DNA from 3 places in the Sinorhizobium sp. NG07B genome. Region 2 is predicted to be linked to each of the others. Evidence: riboswitches for the same ligand, from Rfam matches in the RefSeq annotation. Region 2 holds a riboswitch; each other region holds the start of a gene.

Region 1 (7,273 bases), on a different contig from region 2:
CCGGGTCGAGCGCGGCGAAGGGTTCGTCGAGCAGCAGCAGCGGCCGATGCCGCACCAGCGCGCGGGCGAGCGCCACCCGCTGCCGCTCGCCGCCGGAAAGCGTCGGCGGCAGCCTTCTGCCGAAGCCGGCGAGCCCGACCCGCGCCAGCGCATCCTCGATCCTGTCGTGATCGGGCGGGCCGAGCCTCAGCGAGGGGCTGATTCCAAGGCCGACATTGGTCGCGACGTCGAGATGGGCGAAGAGATTGTTATCCTGGAAGATGACGGACACGGGCCGTTCTGCCGGAATGCGGTCGGCCATGTCGTCGCCGAGGATCCGTACATTGCCAGATTCCGGTGTTTCGAAGCCGGCGATGACACTGAAAAGCGTCGATTTTCCGGAGCCGGAGGGGCCGACGACGGCGGCGAACTGCCCGGCCGGAACCGCGCAGTCGAAGGCCAGGGCTGCCGTTTCAAAGCGGACCCTCACGTCATTGAGGGACAAGGCAAGCGAACTCATGCGGCTCGTCCTTCCGCCGCCTTCTCTCCCGCCGTGCCGAGCACGGTCAGAGCGAGGCAGATGAGCCCCAGCATCAAGGCAATGCCGGCGGCGTCGGCGGTACGGTAGCTGCCCATCCGGCTATAGAGCAGCCAAGGTAGGGTCGCGAGATCCTGCGAACCGAAGAGGGCAACGGCGCCGAGATCGCCGAGCGACAGCGCGAGCCCGAAGGAGAGCGCCATCAGGAGCGGCTTGCGTAGCGCCGGCCAATCGATCCATCGCAGGCGATGGAAGCCGCGGATGCCGAGGCTGGCGGCAAGGCGCTCCGTTCGCGCGGCATGGGTCGCCATGGCCGGGGCCAGGACCCGGTGGACGAAGGGAAGCGCCATCAGCGCATTGATCGCGATCACGACGAAGGGAGCGAAACGCGCAACATCGCCGAAGGGGCGCAGGAGGAGGAACCAGCCGGCGCCGAGCACGACGGGCGGCGCGAGCAGGATGAAGGAAGTGGTGGCACCGATCGTGCCGGCAAACAGACGGGCGGGCATACCGCGGCGGCGCCTTCCGAGGAGCAGCCGTTGCGCCCGGATCATCAGACCGGCCATCGCGACCGAAATGGCGGCGGAGGGAAGGGCGATGGCGGCGCTGGTGATTAGCGCCCGACGGAATGCCGGCTCGCTGACGAGGCGGGCGAGATCGGCCTGCAATCCCGACGCTGCGATGGCGATGAAGGGCAAGCCGACGAAGACGAGGGCGAGCGCCAGCCAGATGCCGTCGGCAAGGCGCGAAAGGCCACTCAGGCCGTCGAACCGCCGTGCTGCCCGCCCGCTCGTCTGGCCTTCTTCGGGGGGCGGAGCGAGAAATCTTAGGGCGATCAGCAGCGCGCCCGTCAGCGCGACCTGAAGGCCGGAAAGGGCGATCGCCCGGGGCGGGTCGAAATCGAAGCGCAGCGCCTGGTAGATCGCCACCTCGATCGTGCTCTGGGCCGGGCCGCCGCCGAGCGTCAGCACCAGCGTGAAGCTGGTGGCGCAGAGCATGAAGACGAGGCCGGCAATGCCCGGCAGCAATCCCCGGATCGCCGGCCATTCGATGAAGCGGAAGATCGCTAACGACCCCATGCCGAGATTGGCGGAGCTGCGCCAATATTCGCCGGGAATGCGCTCGAGTCCGGCAAGCATCAGCCGGGCGGCAAGCGGCATGTTGAAGAAGACATGGGCAAGCAGGATGCCGAACAGGCCATAGACGCTGATCGGCTGCTGGCCCATTGCCGAGAGAACGTGGTTCAGAATGCCCTGCCGGCCCCAGACCTCGATCAGGCCGAGCGCCGCGACGAGCGCCGGCAGGCCGAGCGGCAGGGCCATCAGCCGCAGCATCCAGATCCGGCAGGGGAAGGACGCCTGCCGTGCCAATGCGCGTGCCACGGGAATGGCGAAGAGGATCGACAGGGCCGTCGAGAGGCCCGCCTGCAGCAGCGTGAAGCGCGTGACGCGCCAGATATAGGCGTTGAACAGGCCGTCGGCGTTGCTCTCGCCCGTCTGCGTGATGAGGGCCATTCCCGCCATGCCGACAAAAAGCAGGATGCCGCCGAGGCAGAAAGCCGCGGCGGCGATCGTCATCCTGCTCTCGGTGCTGTCGAACAAGCCGGCCTCAGTTCTCGCTCATCGCCGCCAGCCATTCGTCGATCCAGGCCTTGCGGTTGGCCGCGACCTCCTCCGAGGGCAGCAGCAAGGTCTTTTCGGGATTGACGAGTTTGCCAAAGGCTTCCGGCAGCGGCTCCTTGGTGGTGCCGACCGGCATCATCCAGTTGGTGGTCGGAATGATCGACTGGAATTCCGGACCGGTCATGAAGGCCAGGAACTGGCGGGCGAGTTCCGGTTCCTTGGCGTTCTTCGTCGCGCCGGCCACTTCGATCTGGATGTAGTGACCCTCGGCGAAGGCTGCTGCCTGATAGCGATCCGTGTTTTCCGCCACCATGTGATAGGCGGGGGAGGTGGTGTAGGAAAGCACCATCGGTGCCTCGCCCTTGGTGAACAGGCCATAGGCTTCCGACCAGCCGGGGGTCACCGTCAGCACGCGATCCTTGAGCTTGGCCCAGGCCTCGCCGGCCTTGTCGCCATAGACCGATTTCACCCAGAGCAGCAGGCCGAGGCCGGGCGTCGAGGTGCGCGGGTCTTCGATGACGATCTTTTGCGCAGGATCGCCCTCGACCAGCTCCTTGAGGCTCTTCGGCGGGCTCTTCAGGGTCGCGGTGTCGTAGACCACGGCGAAGTGGCCGAAGTCATAGGGCACGAAGGTATCGTCGGAAAAATCGCCGGGAACCTTGAGGCCTTTTGTGTCGAGGCCGTGCGGGGCGAAATAGCCGGTGGCCTTGGCCTCGGCGACGAGGTTGGTATCGAGGCCGAGAACGATGTCGGCCTTCGAACCCTCGCCTTCCAGCTTCAACCGCGTCAGGAGCTCGACGCCGTCGGCAACGCCGACATAATTCACCTTGCAGTCGCAGGTCTTGCCGAAGGTTTCGGCGACCTTGGCGCCAGGACCCCATTCGGTGATGAAGCTCTCATAGGTGTAGATCGTCAGCGTCTTTTCGGCAGCTGCGGCGCTCGCGGAAAATGCTGCGATGGCCACGGTGGCGATAGCCAGCCGGCCAAGGATCTTGCGATGGAGTGAACTGGACATCTGGGCACTTCTCCCTGTTGTTGATGTTGCACGGGAAAAGCGCGTATCGGTCCGATCGCTTCTAATCCCTCCGCCGGTACGAGCCGGATCAGGTTCCGCGGGTTGGCTCGAAGCCTCTCAGCCATTGAATCCGCGAGCGGTTCCAGGCACCCCGTTAGAGCAACCAAGATTTAGCTTCGGGCGGCAGCCAAGGCAAGCGGAGTTTCGGCCGGAGCATTGGCCCTTGGCGCTGCCTGCGCTATTAAGAGGCCTGAAGCCTGCAAGGCTTTGAAATTCAAACAACGGCGGCGGCGTTTTGTTCGCCAAGCGAGGCCATTTCATGCCGGATATGCTCGTTCGCCTCTATGCTTTGCCCGAGGATCGCGCGTCCCGGCTCGGCCCCGACGTTGCCATTCGGCGCGCCCTGGCGCCCGAGCGCAGGATCGTCGTCTCCTGGATCGAGGAGCGCTTCGGCACCCTTTGGGCGGGCGAGGCGGAAGCGGCCTTCTCCTCGACGCCGACGCGGATCCATCTCGCGCTCTGCAAGGGCGAGCTTGCCGGCTTTGCCTGCCATGACGTGACGGCGCTCGGCTTCTTCGGTCCGACGGGCGTCGACAAAACATTGCGCGGCCGCGGCATCGGCGAGGCTTTGCTCTTCGAGAGCCTCTCCGCCATGCGCGCCGCCGGCTATGCCTATGCGATCATCGGCGGCGTCGGCCCGGCCGAATTTTACGCGCGCGCCGTCGGCGCGGTGGAGATTCCCGATTCGACGCCCGGCCTCTATGCCGACATGCTGTTGCCAGAGGAAAGCGGAAGTTGATCCAAGCAGTCCTGTTTGGCCAAACGGCCTGAAGAGGCGTTCTACCCTTTTCCTTCGCTGCCGCTTTGCGCTATGGGCTTCTGCCATGACCCGATCGACCTTCACCATTCTTCTCGGCGGCGCGCTCAGCTTGACGGAGCGGCTGACGGCGCAGCTTTCCGGCAGCCGGTTCATCGCGGCGGACGGCGGCATGCGCCACGCGAAGACCCTCGGCATCGTCCCGGATCTCTGGGTCGGCGATTTCGATTCGACCGACGAAACGCTGCTGGCGGCATTCGCCCAAGTCCCGCGGGAAAACTATCCCGCCGCCAAGAACGCCACCGATGGCGAGATCGCGGTCGAGGCCGCGCTTGCGCGCGGTGCGACCACGCTGATCTTCGCCGGCGCGCTCGGCGGCACACGCAGCGACCATGCCTTCCTGCATCTCTTGCAACTCGCGGCGCTTGCGGAAGAGGGCCACGATGCGTTCATGACCTCGGGCGAGGAGGAGGCCTATCCGCTGATGCCGGGCACCCGTGAGATCGACCTGCCGAAGGGCAGCCTGTTTTCGGTCCTCGGATTCACCGAGCTTTCCGGACTGTCGATCGAAAACGTCCGCTATCCGCTCGACGGCTTCGCGCTTTCCTTCGGATCGTCCCGGACCATTTCCAACGTCGCGGAAGGTCCGGTCCGCTTCTTCCTGAAATCCGGCCGGGCCGTGGTCCTCGCCCGCCCCTACGATCTTTCCGGAGCCTGACGCCTTGGCGCCCCCCATCCTCAAGCTTGACGACATCTTCCTGACCTTCGGCGGCACGCCGCTTCTCGCCGGCGCCAATCTGCAGGTCGAGCCCGGCGACCGCATCTGCCTCGTCGGCCGAAACGGATCCGGCAAGTCGACGCTGATGAAAATCGCCGCGGGCCTCGCCGAGGCGCAGTCCGGAGAGGTTTTCCGGCACCCGTCGGTGACAATCCGCTATCTGCACCAGGCGCCGGATTTCGACGGCTTCGATACGGTGCAGGCCTATGCGGAGGCGGGGCTGGGACCCGGCGACGATCACTACCGCGTCACTTACCTGTTGCAGCATCTGGGGCTGACCGGCGAGGAAGACCCGAAGCGCCTCTCCGGCGGCGAGGCGCGGCGCGCCGCGCTTGCCCGTGTGCTCGCGCCGGAGCCCGATATCCTGCTTCTCGACGAGCCGACCAACCATCTCGACCTGCCGACGATCGAGTGGCTCGAAGACGAGCTCAGCCGCAGCCGCTCGGCACTCGTCTTGATCTCGCACGACCGGCGCTTTCTCGAAAAAGTCTCGACCGCCACCGTCTGGCTCGATCGCGGCCAGTCGCGCCGGCTCAACCGCGGCTTCGCCCATTTCGAAGCCTGGCGCGACGAGGTACTGGAGGCGGAGGAGCTCGAACAGCACAAGCTCGGCAAGGCGATCGAGCGCGAGGAGCACTGGCTGCGCTACGGCGTCACGGCGCGGCGCAAGCGCAACATGCGCCGCCTCGGCGAGCTGCAGGACATGCGGGCGCGCCACCGCGGCCACAAGGGGCCGCAGGGGACGATCCAGGCGACCGTCGCCGATGCCAGGGAATCCGGCAAGCTGGTCATCGAGGCGGACAAGATCACCAAGGCCTATGGCGAGCGCACGATCGTCGCGCCCTTTTCGATCCGCGTCCATCGCGGCGACCGGATCGGCCTGGTCGGCCCGAACGGCGCCGGCAAGACGACGCTGCTGAAGCTCCTGACCGGACAGATCGAGCCGGATTCCGGCACCGTAAAGCTCGGCACCAATCTGGAGATGGCGACGCTCGACCAGAAGCGCGAGGATCTGAACCTCGACGAGACGCTGGCGCATTACCTGACCGACGGACGCGGCGAGACGCTGCTCGTCAACGGCGAGCAGCGCCACGTCACCGGCTACATGAAGGAATTCCTCTTCCAGCCGGAACAGGCGCGCACGCCGATCAGCGAACTTTCCGGCGGCGAGCGGGCGCGGCTGATCCTCGCCCGCATCCTGGCGCGGGCCACCAACCTGCTGATCCTCGACGAGCCGACCAACGATCTCGACATCGAGACGCTCGACCTGCTGCAGGAAATCGTCGCCGGCTTCGCCGGAACGGTGATCCTCGTCAGCCACGACCGCGATTTCCTCGACCGCACCGTGACCTCGACCATCGCGCCGGCCAATCCGGAGGCGCCGGACGGCCGCTGGATCGAATATGCCGGCGGCTATTCCGACATGATGGCGCAGCGCCGTGGCGCGATCGAGGAGCGGCGCCGGGCCGAAAAGGCCGAGAAGACCAAGCCGAGCGAAACGGCAGCCGAAGCGGTCGAACCGCAGAAGGCCAAGGGCAAGCTCTCCTACAAGCAGAAATTCGCGCTGGAGAACCTGCCGAAGGAGATCGCCGGCACCGAGGCCGAGATCGCCCGGCGCGAAGAGAAGATGCACGATCCGGCGCTCTTTTCCCGCGATCCGGACGGCTTCGCCAAGCTCGCCGCCGAGCTCGAAAAGCTGAAGGAGAAGCTGGCGCGCATGGAGGAGGAATGGCTGCAGCTCGAAATGCTGCGTGAGGAACTGGAGGGCTGAGGTCAGACCGCGATCCGTGAGCGGACTTGCGGCCGATTGTTCCAGCCGCTATCCCGGGTCGCGGGCTTTACGAGGACGGCCATGACGATATTCCAGGCGCTGTTGCTTTTTGTTGCGGGCTTCCTGTCCGGTGCCGTCAATGCGATTGCCGGCGGCGGCACGTTTCTGACCTTCGGCGCGATGACGCTTAGCGGCCTGCCGCCGATCGTCGCCAATGCCACCTCCTCGATCGTGCAGTTTCCGGGCTACGTCACCTCGGCGCTCGCCTATGCCAAGGAGATCCGCGCCGACCGCAGGAATGCCGTCCTCCTCGGGGTGATATCGGCGGTCGGGGGGCTCGCGGGCGCGCTTCTCCTGCTGTCGCTCTCCAACCCGTCGTTCCGCGCGATGGTGCCCTGGCTGCTGATCGCCGCGACGGCGATCTTTGCGGCGGGCCCTCTCCTGAAGCCGAAGGCCCGCAGCGACGAGCACCGGATCGGGCCGTTCGGTGTGGCGAGCCAGATGGCGACATCCGTCTATGGCGGCTTCTTCGGGGCCGGCATGGGCATCATGATGCTTGCGGTGCTCGGGCTTGCGACCGGCGGCAGCTATCACCGGCTGAATGCGCTGAAGAATTTCATCTCGATCGTCATTGCGCTGATCGCCATCCTGGTGTTCGCCGCAGGCGGCGTTGTTTCCTGGCTCCATGCGGTGATCATGGTGCCGGGTGCCGCCCTCGGCGGCTATTCCGGCGTCTGGGCCGCCCGGCGCGTT
Region 2 (7,273 bases):
CTGCGGTTCGAAGCAGGGCTTCATCGAAGCCAATGTCGCCTTCGCGCTTGCCCGCGCCGACATCGGCGACGTCGTGTTCGAATCCGTCCGCGAGATCGTCCTGTCTCACGAAAGCCGCATCCGCGCGGCATAAGCCCAAGCTCCCGGCGGCCGCGCGAGGCCGCCGGGAGCAGAGCGTCGCGTGTCCTGCAGGACGCGGAGAAATCGCTGCAGCGCTTTGAAATACTGCATGTTTTTAAGGAAGCAGGCAGGAGGACCGGAGAAAAAGATGAACAGAACGGCCCCCATGAAACAGAGAAGTGTACCCTTGAGCATCGTGCCCCGCGAGGAACAATCGGACGGCTTTATCGATCTCGACCGTCTGCTGGCCGTCGTCGTCCGCCGGGCAAGGCTCGTTGCAGCGTTCGTGGTGCTCTTCATCCTGCTCGGGGCCGCCTATCTGCTGTTCGCGACCCCCTATTACACCTCGCTGACGCAGATCCTCCTCGACGACAACCTGTCGAAATATGCCGAGGAAGAACCGGTGCCGACCAACAGCCAGATGCTCGACACGCAGATCGCCAGCGCGGTCGAGATCCTAAAGTCCGGGGAGCTGGCGCTGCGGGTGGTCGACAAGCTCAACCTTTCGGAGAACGATACCATCGTCAATCCGCCCCGTTCGCCGGCCGCCGTCGTCAAGGACTGGCTGAAGACGGCGACCGGCCTGTTCTCGGGCGGGCCGGGCGTTTCGGAGGAAGCGGCGCGCAATGGCCGCCGGCTGAAAGCCTCGGCAATCTTGCAGCAGTCGCTCTATGTCGAACGCGTCGGCCGCAGTTCGGTGATTGCGCTTTCCTTCCGATCGAGCGATCAGCAGCTTGCCGCCGGTGTCGTCAGGACCTATGCTGAAGCCTATCTGACCGACCAGCTGAACGCCAATTTCGAAGCGACGGAACGGGCTTCGGTCTGGCTGCAGGAGCGGCTTGACGATCTCAGGCAGCGCTCGCAGGCGGCCGCCCTCGAGGTCGAGCAGTTCCGCAGCGAGAACGGCCTGACCGCGGCGCGCGGCGAACTGATGTCCGAACAGCAGCTCGCCGATCTCAACAGTCAGCTGATCGTCGCGCAGGCGGATACGGCCAGTGCCTCGGCGCGCTACGAACAGTTCAAGTCGATCATCGACCAGGGGCCGGAGGCCGCCGTCAACAATGCCACCATATCCCCCAAGGAGGGTGACAATTCGGTGATCCGGGACCTGCGCACCCGCTATCTCGGCATCGGCAAGCGGGAGCAGGAGGTGGCGCAGAATTTCGGCGAGGACCATCCGCAGGCGGTTTCGCTTCGGGCCGAGAAGGAGGACATCGGCCGGCAGATCTATCAGGAACTGCAGCAGCTGACGGCAAGCTACAAGAACGAGTTCGAAGTCGCCCGCTCGCGCGAGGCCTCGCTGCGCAAGAGCATCGAGGGGATCGCCGGCAAGAATTCCGACGCCAGCAAGTCGCTGGTGCAGTTGCGCGTCCTCGAGCAGAAGGCCGCGGCGCTGAAGACGCTCTACGAATCCTATCTCGGCCGCTACGAACAGGCAACGCAGCAACAGTCCTTCCCGATCGCCAAGGCGCGCGTCATTTCCGAAGCCGGCGTCCCGACGGCGCCGTCGAGCCCGAAGAAGACCATGACCTTGGCGCTTTCGGCCGTGCTCGGCCTGATGTTCGGCGGCGCCTATGCCGCATTCCTCGAATTCCGCGAAAGAACCTTCCGGCTTGAAGGCGAGGTGCGCTCCATGCTCGGCCACCGATCGCTCGGCTACGTTCCGCTGATCGGCTCGCGGACGAAGAAAACAACGCAGCTCGTGCGTGCCCGTTTCGGATCGGACCGACAACCACACGACCCTTCGGAGGGCGCCACGCCATTCCAACGCCTTTCGCGGATCGTGCTCGATGCGCCGCGCTCCGCCTTCGCGGAGACATTCCGGAATGCCAAGCTCGCCTGCGACCATATGCTGCCCGGAAACGAGAGCCGCGTCATCGCGATCGTCTCGGCCCTTCCGGACGAGGGCAAGTCGATCGTCGCGGCCAATTTCGCGGCGCTGCTGGCCTCGAGCGGCAAGCGGACACTGTTGATCGATGCCGACATCCGCAAGCCCGGTCTCACCCAGATGATCACGCCGGCTCCGCGCACGGGGCTGGTCGAGACGCTGACGGGAGAAGCGACCTGGCCCGCCGGCATCAAGGTGGATCAGCGTACAAAGCTCGCGATCCTGCCGGCCGGCGGCGGAGCGTCGGATCGCAGGCATCAGAGCAACGAACTGCTCGCCTCCCAGGCGATGGCGGGGCTCATCGAGAATGCCCGCAATTCCTTCGACTACGTCGTCGTCGATCTCGCCGCGCTTGCTCCCGTGGTCGACGCGAAGGCCTTCACGCCGCTCGCGGACGGCGTCCTCTTCGTGGTAGAATGGGGCCGCACGCCCTCGAGGCTCGTTCGGGACCTCTTGAATTCCGAGCCGCAGATCGATGCAAAGGTCCTGGGCGTGATCCTCAACAAGACCGACATGGACGAACTCGAGAAATACAGCGACTTCGGCGGTGCGGAGAAATATCGGCACCGCTACGGCAAGTACTATATCGAGGAAGGCGTCACGAGCCGGCACACGGCCGCCTGACCGCGAACTCCTGCGCGGTGCTATAGGCGGCCCTGAATGGGTTCGCCTATAGCTGCTGCAATTGCCGGTGGGCGTGGCGGCAATCCCGCCTAATATGAATCCGCCTCAGCGCCCCCACCATTCGTGGAAATGGTGGACCGGTCCCCGGCCCCCTCCGACCTTCAGCCGGTCGGCGGCGGAAATCGCCGCGTGCAGATAGGCCTTCGCGGCGCCCACCGCCTCGGCGAGCGGCTGTCCCTTGGCAAGACCGGCGGCGATGGCGGCCGAAAGCGTGCAGCCGGTCCCGTGATCGTTGCGTGTTTCGATGCGCCGCGCCGGGAAGCGGACGAGCCGATCGCCGTCGAAGAAGAGGTCGGTCGCGTCGCTGCCTCTCCGATGCCCTCCCTTGATCAACACCGAGCGGGCGCCCGACGTCATGAGGGCCTCGGCCTGGCGGGTCATCTCGGCGTCGTCCTCTGCAACCGGGCGGCCGGTGAGAAGTGCCGCCTCCGGCAGATTGGGTGTGACGACGATGGCCAAGGGTAGAAGCTCATGCGTGAGCGCGGCCATCGCATCCGGCTGCAACAACGGATCGCCGGAGGTTGCGACCATGACCGGGTCGACAACCGCGCGCCTCTCGAAGCGGCGCAAGCCTTCGGCGATGGCGATGATCGTTTCCCGGCGCGAGACCATACCGATCTTGATCGACTTCACGTCGAGATCGGAAAAAAGCGCGTCTATCTGCGCTGCGACAATCTCCGGCGAGACGTCCTCGACGGCGGTGACGCCCTTCGTATTCTGCGCGGTAATCGCCGTCACGACGCTGGCGCCGTAGACGCCGAGGGCCGAAAAAGTCTTGATATCCGCCTGGATACCGGCCCCGCCGCCCGAATCCGATCCGGCAATGGTGAGCGCGATCGGCGGCACGGGCGCATGAGGCTGCATTGGTCGATCTCCTGGTGAAAAAATCACGGAGACCCAGGTGAAGGCGAAGACGTGGCGGAGGGTAGCCTCTTTCCGTTCCTACGCCGGCATGACCCGGATCAGGTTCAAGGGTCCGGCTCACCGCCGTCTCAGCGCCGCTCGGCGCTCCCCTCGGAATGCCGACATTCTATGCGGCAAGCATGCGGCAGTGTCAACGCTGCCACCTGCGAGCGACTGCTTGCGGACCCGCCATCTGCCGATGGAAGATTTTTCTCTGAAGCGGCAGAAACACGCTGCAGACGTTTCTCTTGCGCGTCGCGACGGCGCGTTTCGTCCTCGAAAACTCCGTTGATTGCGCTATTCTTGGGCCCATTCCCGTCGACCCGAAAGGAGCAAGCCATGAGCCTCCGCATCAACGACACCGCCCCCGATTTCACCGCCGAGACGACACAAGGCACCGTCAATTTCCATGAATGGATCGGCGAGGGCTGGGCGGTGCTCTTCTCGCATCCGAAGAATTTCACGCCCGTCTGCACCACCGAACTCGGCGCCATGGCCGGGATCGAAGGCGAGTTTCGCAAGCGCGGCGTCAAGATCATCGGCATTTCGGTCGATCCCGTCGACAGCCACGCCAAGTGGAAGAACGACATCAAGGTCGCGACCGGCTTCGACGTCGAATATCCGCTGATCGGCGACCGGGATCTGAAGGTGGCCAAGCTCTACGACATGCTGCCCGCCGGCGTCGGCGACACGTCCGAGGGCCGCACGCCCGCCGACAACGCCACCGTGCGCTCGGTCTATGTCATCGGACCCGACAAGAAGATCAAGCTGATCCTCACCTATCCGATGACCACCGGCCGCAACTTCAACGAGATCCTGCGCGCCATCGATTCCATCCAGCTCACCGCCAAGCATCAGGTCGCAACGCCGGCAAACTGGAAGCAGGGCGAAGATGTCATCATCACGGCCGCAGTATCGAACGAGGACGCCATCCAGCGCTTCGGCTCCTTCGACACCGTTCTTCCCTATCTCAGGAAGACGAAGCAGCCGACGGCATGAGGCCCTGGGCAGCGCGTAACGACCAACAGCCGCGAAGGGCTCCGTTTAGCCTTTCGCGGCTTCGATAGTCCTCCCCAACTCAATCCGCTTTCACTGCGCTGACGATTTCCGCCAGGACGCGATGCAACGCGTCGCGGTAGCCGTTGCGCGCCGACGGGCCGCTCTCCTCGGAGGTCATGACCACGGTGAGCTTCAGCGCCGGGACGATGTAGAGCATCTGGCCGCCATAGCCCCAGGCGAAATGGACCGTCTCGCCGCCGATCCGGCGGGTGAACCAGCCATAGCCATAGGCGTCGCCGGAGAAATAGGAGTTCGTGTGGGGCTGCCACGAAAGATCGATCCAGTCCGCCGGAACGATCTGCCGTCCGTCGGACGCCCGGCCGCCCTTGCGGTATAGTTCTCCGAAGGCAAGCAACGATCTTGCGCTCATCGCCATCTGATTACCGCCGAGATAAATGCCCTGGGGATCGCGTTCCCAGGCACCGATCCTGAAACCCTGAAGCGGACCGAGCCAATCGCGCGCGAGCGCGAGCGTCGACTTGCCGCCGGCCTTGGTGAGGATCGCCGAAAGCAGGTGCGTCGAGGCTGTCGAATAGAGCATCCGGCCGCCAGGCTCGTCGGCGAAAGGCTGCGAGAGCGCGAAGCGAACCCAATTGCGGCTCGATACCCAACGGCCGTAATTCGGCCCCGACAGCCGGCCAAGTCCGGCCTGCATGGAAAGCAGGTTGCCGATGGTGATATCATTGATCCGCGGATCCGCCGGCGAGGGCAGATCCTCCTTCAGCAGCGGTGCGATCTTCTGTTCAGGACCGTCCAGGAGGCCCTTGTCGATCGCGATCCCGACCAGGGCCGATATGATCGACTTCGACGCGGACTTGATATTGGTCGATTCGCCCGGAGAGTGGCCGCGATAGCCCTGCTCGGCGATTGTCTCACCGTCACGCGCGACTATGACGGTCTTCAGCGGCTTCAGCTCTTCCCGATCGGCAAGCCCCTTCACCAGATCGGGAACGGCAGGAGACTCCGCGGCTGCGCTGGAGGCAAGCGGCAGCAAGAGCAATAGAACGACGGCCAGAGATCTGATCATCGGCTCGACCTAGGGCGAACGGGCGCCGAAGTCATTACCTTCACCTAAAACTCACGACGAAGTGAATCCGTGCTCCGTCTCCCGCACCGGTCGTGGCAGTATTAAGGACGATCCATGACAAACCGGCGGATGAGCTACGGCACGTGGAAATTTCGATGCGGCCTAAGCCTCGTCGAACTTCTCGTGGCCTGACCCAGGATCCAGTATCCCGACGCCTTGATCCAGCGCGGCGGATAACCCCGCTCTTCGAGCATCTCTTAACATCCTGGGAAGAGAGAACTCCCCCGTCCGATCTAGAACTTCCGATCTCAAGGGCGGCTGAAGATTACCGCGAATTAACTGTTCCCTGCGGAAGCGAGGACGGTAGGATTCCAGTCTTAGGAGCAGCATCGAACTTCAGGGGACTCTGCCACTTCGCGCGGCACTCCGCACAACATTTGAGCAGCAGTAGGAGGCGGCGGCGTCACTCGAAGGGAAGGAATCGGAAATTTCAATCTTCCTACTTGTAAGCCGCCGTCTTGTTGCATAAGCGCGCGCTAACAAAACCGGGAGGAGACGTCAGCGACTTTGCGTGGCTCGCACGCCTTGGCCCGTCTATTCGATCAAGTCGCTCGCGGGACTGCGGCGGGTGTCAGAGCAATGGACCCATAAGGTGCTAAAGCCCGTCGCGTTCAAACGTATTCACGCGGCGCGCTTTAGGTCTTTGTTTTTGTGCATGTCGTCATCCCAAAACCGCTGCACAGTTTTGGGCGACATGCATTAGAAACGCGGCCGGGCGCAACGGGAGGATGCGCCGGGTCGAGATGTCTTGATTTCTCATCGGGAAACTGACGATGCAAGGGCAAAGGCAGGGAATGAAACTCTCATATCTGGGCAGCGACGCCGAAGAGCTGTCCGAAGTTCTGACGCGCTGCATCGGGCCTGTCCGGGTGCAAAGGCCGCTGAAAACGGACCTCTCCTACAGCTATGAGTTCGCCGCCGCCGGACGGGTCGCCTTCAGCCGCGTGATTTCGCGGGGCACTCTTAGCATCGGACAGAAGGACGAGGTGCCTAAGCTGCTGATATTGCTTCCCCTGCACGGCTCCGCCTGCGTGAAGATAGGACGGAGCGAGAATCTGATTTCCAAGCCGGGCGAAGCTGCGATCCTCGACGGCAACAGACTGTCGGAACTGCAGATCGAGGGAAGCCGCAGCCACCTTTCCTTCGTCATAGACCAGGAAGATATTTTCCAGCGCCTCCGTGGCTCCCTGGAACGGCCGGTCTACGGCTCGCTCGACTTCACCCCCCAACTCGACCTCGCAGCCGGGGCGGGCCAGATCATCTTCAGGCTGTCGCAGATCATGGCCACCTGCCTCGGCGCGGACGGCGGGATGCGTGATATGCCCGAAACGCTTTCCCATCTCTCAGGAAGCATCGTCAACCTGCTTGTCGATACGGTGCCGCATCGGTTCTCCACCGCCTTGAATCAGGGCGAGTGGCTGCCGTCACCGAGGCACGTCAAGCGTGCAGTCGATTTCATGCACGCCAATCTCGACAGGCCGATGTCGATGACCGAGATCGCGGAGGCGGCCGGTATCGGCGTTCGGTCCCTG
Region 3 (7,273 bases), on a different contig from region 2:
GGGCCGTCGTCGTCGCTTTCGATCATCGTCGCCCCGCACATGAAGAGTCCGCCGCCGCGCGGCACGATATAGAGCGGAATGCGCGGATGCAGCAGGCGCACCGGACGGGAAAGGCTGACCTCGTCGGTCTGGAGGTAGAGCATTTCGCCGCGAACGCCGCGCAGTCCCTTGAACTCGCCGATTCTTGCGGCGCCGGTGCAGTCGATGGTCAGGTCGAAGCGGCTTTCCTCGATCCCGCCGCCGCTGAAAACCACGCCTTGCGCTTCGAGCCCCTGTCTGAGAGCTGAAAGTGCGCGGCGCGGATCGAGATGCGCTTCCTCAGGAAAGAACAGAGCCTCGCGAAACCGCCCGGCGAGCGCCGGCTCCAGCGCTCCGATTTCTTCCGCGCCGATCCAGCGGTAGCCGGAGGTGCGCGAGGCGAAGCGCCTGAGTTCGGCCGCGTCGCGCAGTGGGGCGACGACCAGCGTGCCGTTGCGATGGACCGAACCGGCGGGTAGCGCGGCCTCCCACCAGCCGGCGGCAGCGGTGCCGCGGATAAGTACGGCCTCCTCGGCGCTTTCCCGCTCGCACCAGGGGGCGAGCATGCCGCCGGCGTACCACGAGGCGGCAGTCGCAAAGCCATGTGTTCGTTCCGCGACCATGACCGCCGCGCCGCGCGCAACGAGTTCATGGGCGGCCGTGAGGCCGGCGACGCCAGCCCCCTTGATCAACACGTGCATCTCATTCTCCGGCGGTCGTGGCTGCGCCTTCGCCGACCGGCATGTAGAGGTCGCCGCCCTCGCGATACTTCGCCGCCATGGCCTCGAGCCCCTCCTTCTGCGCCTCGGCGCGGATGTCGTGGGAAATCCGCATCGAGCAGAATTTCGGGCCGCACATGGAGCAGAAATGCGCGACCTTGTGTGCCTCCTTCGGCAAGGTTTCGTCGTGGAAATTGCGGGCGGTTTCCGGATCGAGCGACAGGTTGAACTGATCTTCCCAGCGGAATTCGAAACGGGCTCGCGACAGCGCGTCGTCGCGGATGCGGGCGGCCGGATGGCCCTTGGCAAGGTCGGCGGCGTGCGCGGCGATCTTGTAGGTGATGACGCCGACCTTGACGTCGTTGCGGTCCGGCAGGCCCAAATGCTCCTTCGGCGTGACGTAGCAGAGCATGGCGGTGCCGAACCAGCCAATCATCGCCGCGCCGATGCCTGAGGTGATGTGGTCGTAGCCGGGCGCGATGTCGGTCGTCAGCGGCCCGAGCGTATAGAAGGGGGCCTCGCCGCAGGTTTTGAGCTGCTTGTCCATGTTCTCCTTGATCTTGTGCATCGGCACGTGGCCGGGGCCCTCGATCATCACTTGGCAATCCTTCGCCCAGGCGATCTTCGTCAGCTCACCGAGCGTTTCGAGTTCCGCGAACTGCGCCGCGTCATTGGCGTCGGCGATCGAGCCGGGACGCAGGCCGTCGCCGAGCGAGAAGGAGACGTCATAGGCGCGGCAGATGTCGCAGATTTCCTCGAAATGTTCGTAGAGGAAGCTTTCGCGGTGGTGGTGCAGGCACCACTTGGCCATGATCGAGCCGCCGCGCGAGACGATGCCGGTGACGCGATCGACGGTGAGCGGGATATAGTGGAGCCGCACGCCGGCATGGATGGTGAAATAGTCGACACCCTGCTCGGCCTGCTCGATCAGCGTGTCGCGGAAGACCGCCCAACTGAGATCCTCGGCGATGCCGCCGACCTTCTCCAGCGCCTGATAGAGCGGCACCGTGCCGATCGGTACCGGCGAATTGCGGATGATCCATTCGCGGATGTTGTGGATGTTGCGGCCGGTCGAAAGGTCCATGACCGTATCGGCGCCCCAGCGGGTTGCCCAGACCATCTTCTCGACCTCTTCTGCCATAGACGAGGTGACGGCGGAGTTGCCGATATTGGCGTTGATCTTTACCAGGAAATTGCGGCCGATGATCATCGGTTCCGATTCTGGATGGTTGATGTTGGCGGGGATGATCGCCCGGCCGCTGGCGACCTCCTGGCGGACGAAATCCGGGGTGACAAAATCGGGAACCGCGGCGCCGAAACTCTCGCCGTCGCGGGCGAGCGCCTCCTTGGCGGCCTTGCGGCCGAGGTTTTCGCGTATGGCGATGAACTCCATTTCCGGCGTGATGATGCCGGCGCGCGCATAGGCAAGCTGGGTGATCGCCTGACCGGGCTTGGCCCTCAGCGGCCGGTGGCGGACGGGGAATTCCGGCGTCAGCCGCTCGCCAGATGCAAAGCCGTTGTCCTCCGCCTTGACGGTTCGGCCCTCATAGCTTTCGACATCGCCGCGCGCCAGAATCCAGTCGCGGCGCAGCCGCGGCAGGCCCTCGTCGATATGGATATCGGCGCCCTCGAGGGTATAGGGGCCGGAGGCATCATAGACGGTGACCGGCGGCTCGCCGGAGGTCGGATGCAGCGCGATCTCCCGCATCGGCACGCGGATGCCGGCATGGATCTCGCCCGGCTTGTAGACCTTGCGGGAGGCCGGAAGCGGCCCCTGCGTGACCGAGGGTGCTGCGAGAGGCTTGAAAACATTCATCTTGAGGCTCCAAAGTTTTCGCGTTGGAGACCCAGTTCTGAAGCCGGAAGGATGAAAAGACGCATCGCCGATGGATCGCGGGAATACGGAATCCTGGCATCAAGCGTCTGCACCGTCCCTACGCCAGTATGAACTGGATCAGGTTCAACGGGTCACTGCGCGCTCTAGCAGTATCTCAGCCCCTTGCCGGGACCCCCCTGGTGAATGGACGCCAATAGTCACTGTTATCGCCGCGGCGTCAAGACTGTTTAGAGGAGGTTAGGAACCGAGTGCGACGTGCGGGCATTCCGTCGCACTATCGATATCTGAATACTATCGATAGTGATGGGGAGCCGAATTGGGTGTCCGAATGACGGAAAGATAGGCCAAGTTAGCTTCCGTTTCGTGGGATTCCGACGCTAATTCATATGGTTAATCTTTTGCGAATTCAGTCGAGCGGCGCGAGAGCCGGGGTACGTGGGGCAGATTGGGTGTGGCTTTTACTTACCGATTTCAATTGCAGCGCTAAGCTGAAATTCCGCCACTCGATTTTCACCTTACGGTTTCAGCGCGATGCGGGGGAGGGCGCTTTAAAGCCCGGGTCCTATAGGAAATTGCACCGGAAGCGGCGGCCGACCCCGTGGCTTTGGGCCGCGCTGGCACGCCCGGGTTCCAGAACGAACGCTCCTGGACGGCCGCTGGTTGCAAACTGCCTAGGTTGCCGTTGATGTTCGATGTTGCAATGGCCTAGCAAAAAGGGACGCGCTGAAATCGTTAGCGGAAAATCGTCCGGCGTTTAACGTCTAAACCCAACGGACATAAGAAAATTTTCGGTTTGAAACGGTAAAGCAAAACCCACAGCAGCGAAGATCGTCGACGGCTCGAAATTTGGACCTCCTTCGAGCGAAAGGGTACAGCTCGAAATTGCCGCTGGCTGACGGGCTTGATCAGCAGAGACTCGTTTTCCATGACCATCGCCGATCTGTCCGTTCTGCCAAAGTGCCTACAGATACTGCACGCCCTGATCGAGGAGATCGCCCAGTGCGTCCGTGCGCGGCCGGGCTCCCCTCAAGGCGACATCGACCAGCCCGCTCGCAACGCCGCGTGCCAAGCCTCGCGCCATGACACGTTGCGCGGTCGATACTTTTTGGAGACCGGCACGTCCGTGGACGAAGGCGCTGCGCAGCTCGAAAAGGTCCTTATACGCCTGCACACTTGCGCGGTCGTTCAAAATAGCGGCGACCCGTGCCGCGATACGCTCGGTTGCGGATGAGACCTTTTTGTGAGGATCAGGCTTGGGACGAAGCCACTTCTTGTGGTCCATCTCCAGGCCGACGGCAGCCTCGATTGCCGTCATGTGCGCCATGACCTCGTCCATGCCGTCCGCGAGGAAGCCGCGAACGAGAAAGTGGGCGATTGGTGTCTCAAAAAGAGCGGACGACCGCGCAGATTCGAGCTGCCTCCATGCGCTGTCCGTAAAGAGGGCCAGCCCCGACTGGGCCTCGTCCTCAAGTCGCAACGCGGTCGGCCGTTCGAGTTCGACGTCCTCGCCCCAATTGTCCTGGACGATCCAAGGCTCGAGGGTCAGGCTATCGGCGCTCGGTGGCGGTGACGGCCTGATGAAAAGGTCGTCGTCCACTGTATGGATCCAGGGCACGCGAAAGCCCCTCCAGTCGACTTCCTGCATCGTCGACCACCGTTCCCACGGCGCGAGCAGCAGGAAGAAGAGCGCGGCTTCGACTGCCGGCGGGAAGCGGCCAAGATGCGGATCAATCTCGCCGAAGTCCCGGTCGAAGTTGATGTACATGAAGGGCGAGCTGCGGGCCTCTGGTCGAGCATCGATTTCGATCTCTTCTTCGACAACCAGCCAGTGAAATTGCGCCAGGCGCCGTGCTTCAAAGGGCTGGTTGTGAAAGTTCCGGGCAAGCCGTGGCGCGTCGAACAGATTCGTCAGCTCGTCGGTGCTGAATTGCGCGACGCGCGCGCTACCGAAATTCATCGCCGGGAGATCGTCAGCCAGATCGAGTGGGCACATATGCCGTCGCAAGGTCGTCTTGCGCCTGTAGGTCTCATCGATCGCGTGCGCTGCGGTCACAGGGTCCAGGCTTAGGCCGGCCCTGTCTGCCGGGAGATGACACGGCAGCCCGAGCGAGCGCAGCGCGGTGCTGAGGGCGAATGTGGGCTTCCCGCCACCATAGTCGGCTTGGCACACCTCACTCAGCGCGACAAAGGCAGGAGCGGCCAGCAGGTTGTCCGGGCCCGGTCGCGGAACGCGCCAAAGGGCTTCGACCGCTGCGATCATCGACGGACTTGCTGCCATCAGCTTCGTCCCGCCGACGTGGTCAGCACGCGCAAATTCTCTGCCTCGGCGATATAGTGCCGGTACGCGAAATTGATGAGGTCTCGTACGAGCTCGAGGAGACCGCCAGTTGGCAGGACTTCGAAAGGTTCGCCATGTGCGAGCGTGTTTCGACGCTCGGCGAGGGTTGGACGGATTTCGCCCGTCAACTGACCTACGACAGTTCCGCCGCAGCGCGCCACCAAAGGGATCTGGGCGTCCGTCAGACCACCAGAGGCGACCCTATGTTTGAGGAGCGTCGCGAAGGTTCGTTTCCCCTTCGAGATGTACCCACCGTATCGATCCATCAGTGCCAACTCCAAGGCGATCAAGGCGGCGAGTTCGCCCGCTTTCACCACACTGAAATCCGCCTAGCCCAACAGGTAGAGCGTTTGCGCACGTTGGAATTTCGCGCGAACGATATCCGGAATCCGCGGGTCGATGCCGAGCCCATCGCCGAAGTGCCGCCAATCAGCGGCCTTCTCGAACTGGAGAAAACCTCCCGGATTGCCCGGCGTCGGCCAGGCGACTAGCAGCGGCTGGTTACGATCGGTTAGCTCGATGTGCGATGGATCGGTCATCGAAATCAGGCGCGGCGGAGCATTCGTTCGATGCGGAGTCGCTGGAAGCCATGAGCATGCACATGCGTGCGAAGCTTGCGGATATCGCGTACGCCAAAGGCCACGGCCGCCTTCAACGGGCTGGCAAAGGTAGCGTAGTAGGACCAGCGCGCGTCGGACGGGAGCGGCGCATTCTGACGACGATCGGTGATGACGACATCACGCGGATCGCTGCTGTTGCGGAAAGCGTAGAAAGTGATCCAGTCGGGGCGACGATAGCGCGCGGCCTTGCTGAACGGCACGGACTGCACCTTTACGTCGGTCTGATCTAGCACCCAGTCGCGCTGCTCCAGGATTTGGCGAACCATGTGGCCGACCATCTGCTTGACGCGATCGGCGAGAATATCCTCGCGGAACTCCTCAAGGAGCTGCTCCTCGATGCCTTCCACCGCGGGCTTGCTCAACTGCGAGGCTGTCTCCAGCCGTGCGACGTTCTCGGGCTGCGTGAGGAACGCCCAGATGCGTTGTCCCAGCTCGGTCTCATAGAGCGACGCGAATTTATCGGGATTGTAGGCATACATGACAGGGTCTCCTTTACCGGTCAAATATGACCGGTTCTATTGACCTGTCAATGGGTGTCGGATAGTTTCGCGGGTGATGCGATAGGAGGTGGGCTGTGGACTTTGAGGATCTGGTGACGGTGCTTGCACCGCCTCCGAATCGCGTCGGCAAAGCCGATGGCGACCATGAGCAGCATCTGTATGAGGGCGCAGTGATGATTGCGTACGCGATGCATCTCCTTCGCACGGAGGGCGCGCAGCATGTGCGCATTCACCCAGACGGCGAGCACGGCAAGCAGTTCGACTTCGCTGGTTGGCTGGAGCGCCGGCAGTTTCGGAAGGTCTCCACAATCGGCACCACGGCCTATGGCGGCACGTATGAGAATTCCGCCGGACAGACGATCACCGTGAATCCAAGATCGGGGCTCGGTGATGTCGTCACCGAGGTCAGAAACCTCATCATCTCTGCTGAATGCAAAGGCGGCATCATCAACACGAAGCATCCCGGCCAGGTTTCGCGGCTCTACAAGGGTCTCTGTGAGACGGTTGGCATGCTCATGGCAACGCCGACGCAGGGGCGGCAAGTCGCGGTGGTGCCGTTGACGGCCAGCACGTTGCGTCTTGCAGAGCGCCTTGCGCCGCGGTGCGCTTTGGCTGGGATCGAAATTGCTCTGGTCGGAAGTCGCGGCGAGGTCATGGACGTGAAGTCGCCGCGAGGAGCGGAGCACGCTACAAGTGTGTTGAAGTAAGAAGGAAAGTTGGGGGGCATGCTAAGTCGGGGATCTGAGTGGCGGCGATGGGAACCGCATATCCATGCGCCTGGAACGGCAATGAACAATCAGTTCAGCGGGCCAACGGCATGGGAGGACTACTTAACCGCACTCGAGCAGGCGACACCTGTGATCGAGGCGATCGCGGTTACCGACTACTATGTGACTGACACCTATGAGGAGGTGCTGCGTCACCGGGCAAACGGCCGTCTGGCGCGCGCTAAGCTCGTCTTCCCCAATGTCGAACTTAGACTGGATGTGGCGACGGCCAAGGGTGGATTCGTCAATCTGCATCTCTTCGTGAGCCCTGAAGACCCAAACCATATCGAGGAGCTGCGGCGGCTGCTTTCGCGGTTGCAGTTCAACGTCATGCAAGATCGTTTCGACTGCACCAGGGACGACCTCATTCGCCTCGGTAAAAAAGCCGACCCGACCATCACAGATGATCGTGCGGCACTGTCCTACGGGGCCAACCAGTTCAAGGTGAATTTCCAGAAGCTGCGCGAAGTGTTT

The links. Region 2 has a riboswitch for thiamine pyrophosphate ahead of thiD (bifunctional hydroxymethylpyrimidine kinase/phosphomethylpyrimidine kinase). Riboswitches for the same ligand answer to the same signal wherever they lie in the genome.
Region 1: it holds a riboswitch for thiamine pyrophosphate, as region 2 does, so the genes downstream of both, thiB (thiamine ABC transporter substrate binding subunit) here and thiD (bifunctional hydroxymethylpyrimidine kinase/phosphomethylpyrimidine kinase) in region 2, are expected to answer to the same signal.
Region 3: it holds a riboswitch for thiamine pyrophosphate, as region 2 does, so the genes downstream of both, thiC (phosphomethylpyrimidine synthase ThiC) here and thiD (bifunctional hydroxymethylpyrimidine kinase/phosphomethylpyrimidine kinase) in region 2, are expected to answer to the same signal.

The regions. Positions count from the first base shown of each region.
Region 1 is NZ_NWTD01000005.1:223,965-231,237, reverse strand. It holds gene CO664_RS19010 (ATP-binding cassette domain-containing protein) at 1-499, opposite strand, end outside; gene thiP (thiamine/thiamine pyrophosphate ABC transporter permease ThiP) at 496-2,118, opposite strand; gene thiB (thiamine ABC transporter substrate binding subunit) at 2,126-3,154, opposite strand; TPP riboswitch at 3,203-3,318, opposite strand; gene CO664_RS18995 (GNAT family N-acetyltransferase) at 3,474-3,953, shown strand; gene CO664_RS18990 (thiamine diphosphokinase) at 4,039-4,689, shown strand; gene CO664_RS18985 (ABC-F family ATP-binding cassette domain-containing protein) at 4,694-6,520, shown strand; gene CO664_RS18980 (sulfite exporter TauE/SafE family protein) at 6,602-7,273, shown strand, end outside.
Region 2 is NZ_NWTD01000003.1:715,249-722,521, forward strand. It holds gene CO664_RS13220 (UTP--glucose-1-phosphate uridylyltransferase) at 1-133, shown strand, start outside; gene CO664_RS13225 (polysaccharide biosynthesis tyrosine autokinase) at 269-2,632, shown strand; gene thiD (bifunctional hydroxymethylpyrimidine kinase/phosphomethylpyrimidine kinase) at 2,738-3,538, opposite strand; TPP riboswitch at 3,615-3,717, opposite strand; gene CO664_RS13235 (peroxiredoxin) at 3,935-4,594, shown strand; gene CO664_RS13240 (serine hydrolase) at 4,674-5,681, opposite strand; gene CO664_RS13250 (AraC family transcriptional regulator) at 6,536-7,273, shown strand, end outside.
Region 3 is NZ_NWTD01000013.1:49,391-56,663, forward strand. It holds gene thiO (glycine oxidase ThiO) at 1-719, opposite strand, end outside; gene thiC (phosphomethylpyrimidine synthase ThiC) at 721-2,553, opposite strand; TPP riboswitch at 2,651-2,762, opposite strand; gene CO664_RS26320 (hypothetical protein) at 3,536-4,834, opposite strand; gene CO664_RS30880 (hypothetical protein) at 4,909-5,403, shown strand; gene CO664_RS26330 (hypothetical protein) at 5,457-6,011, opposite strand; gene CO664_RS26335 (hypothetical protein) at 6,107-6,739, shown strand; gene CO664_RS26340 (TrlF family AAA-like ATPase) at 6,758-7,273, shown strand, end outside.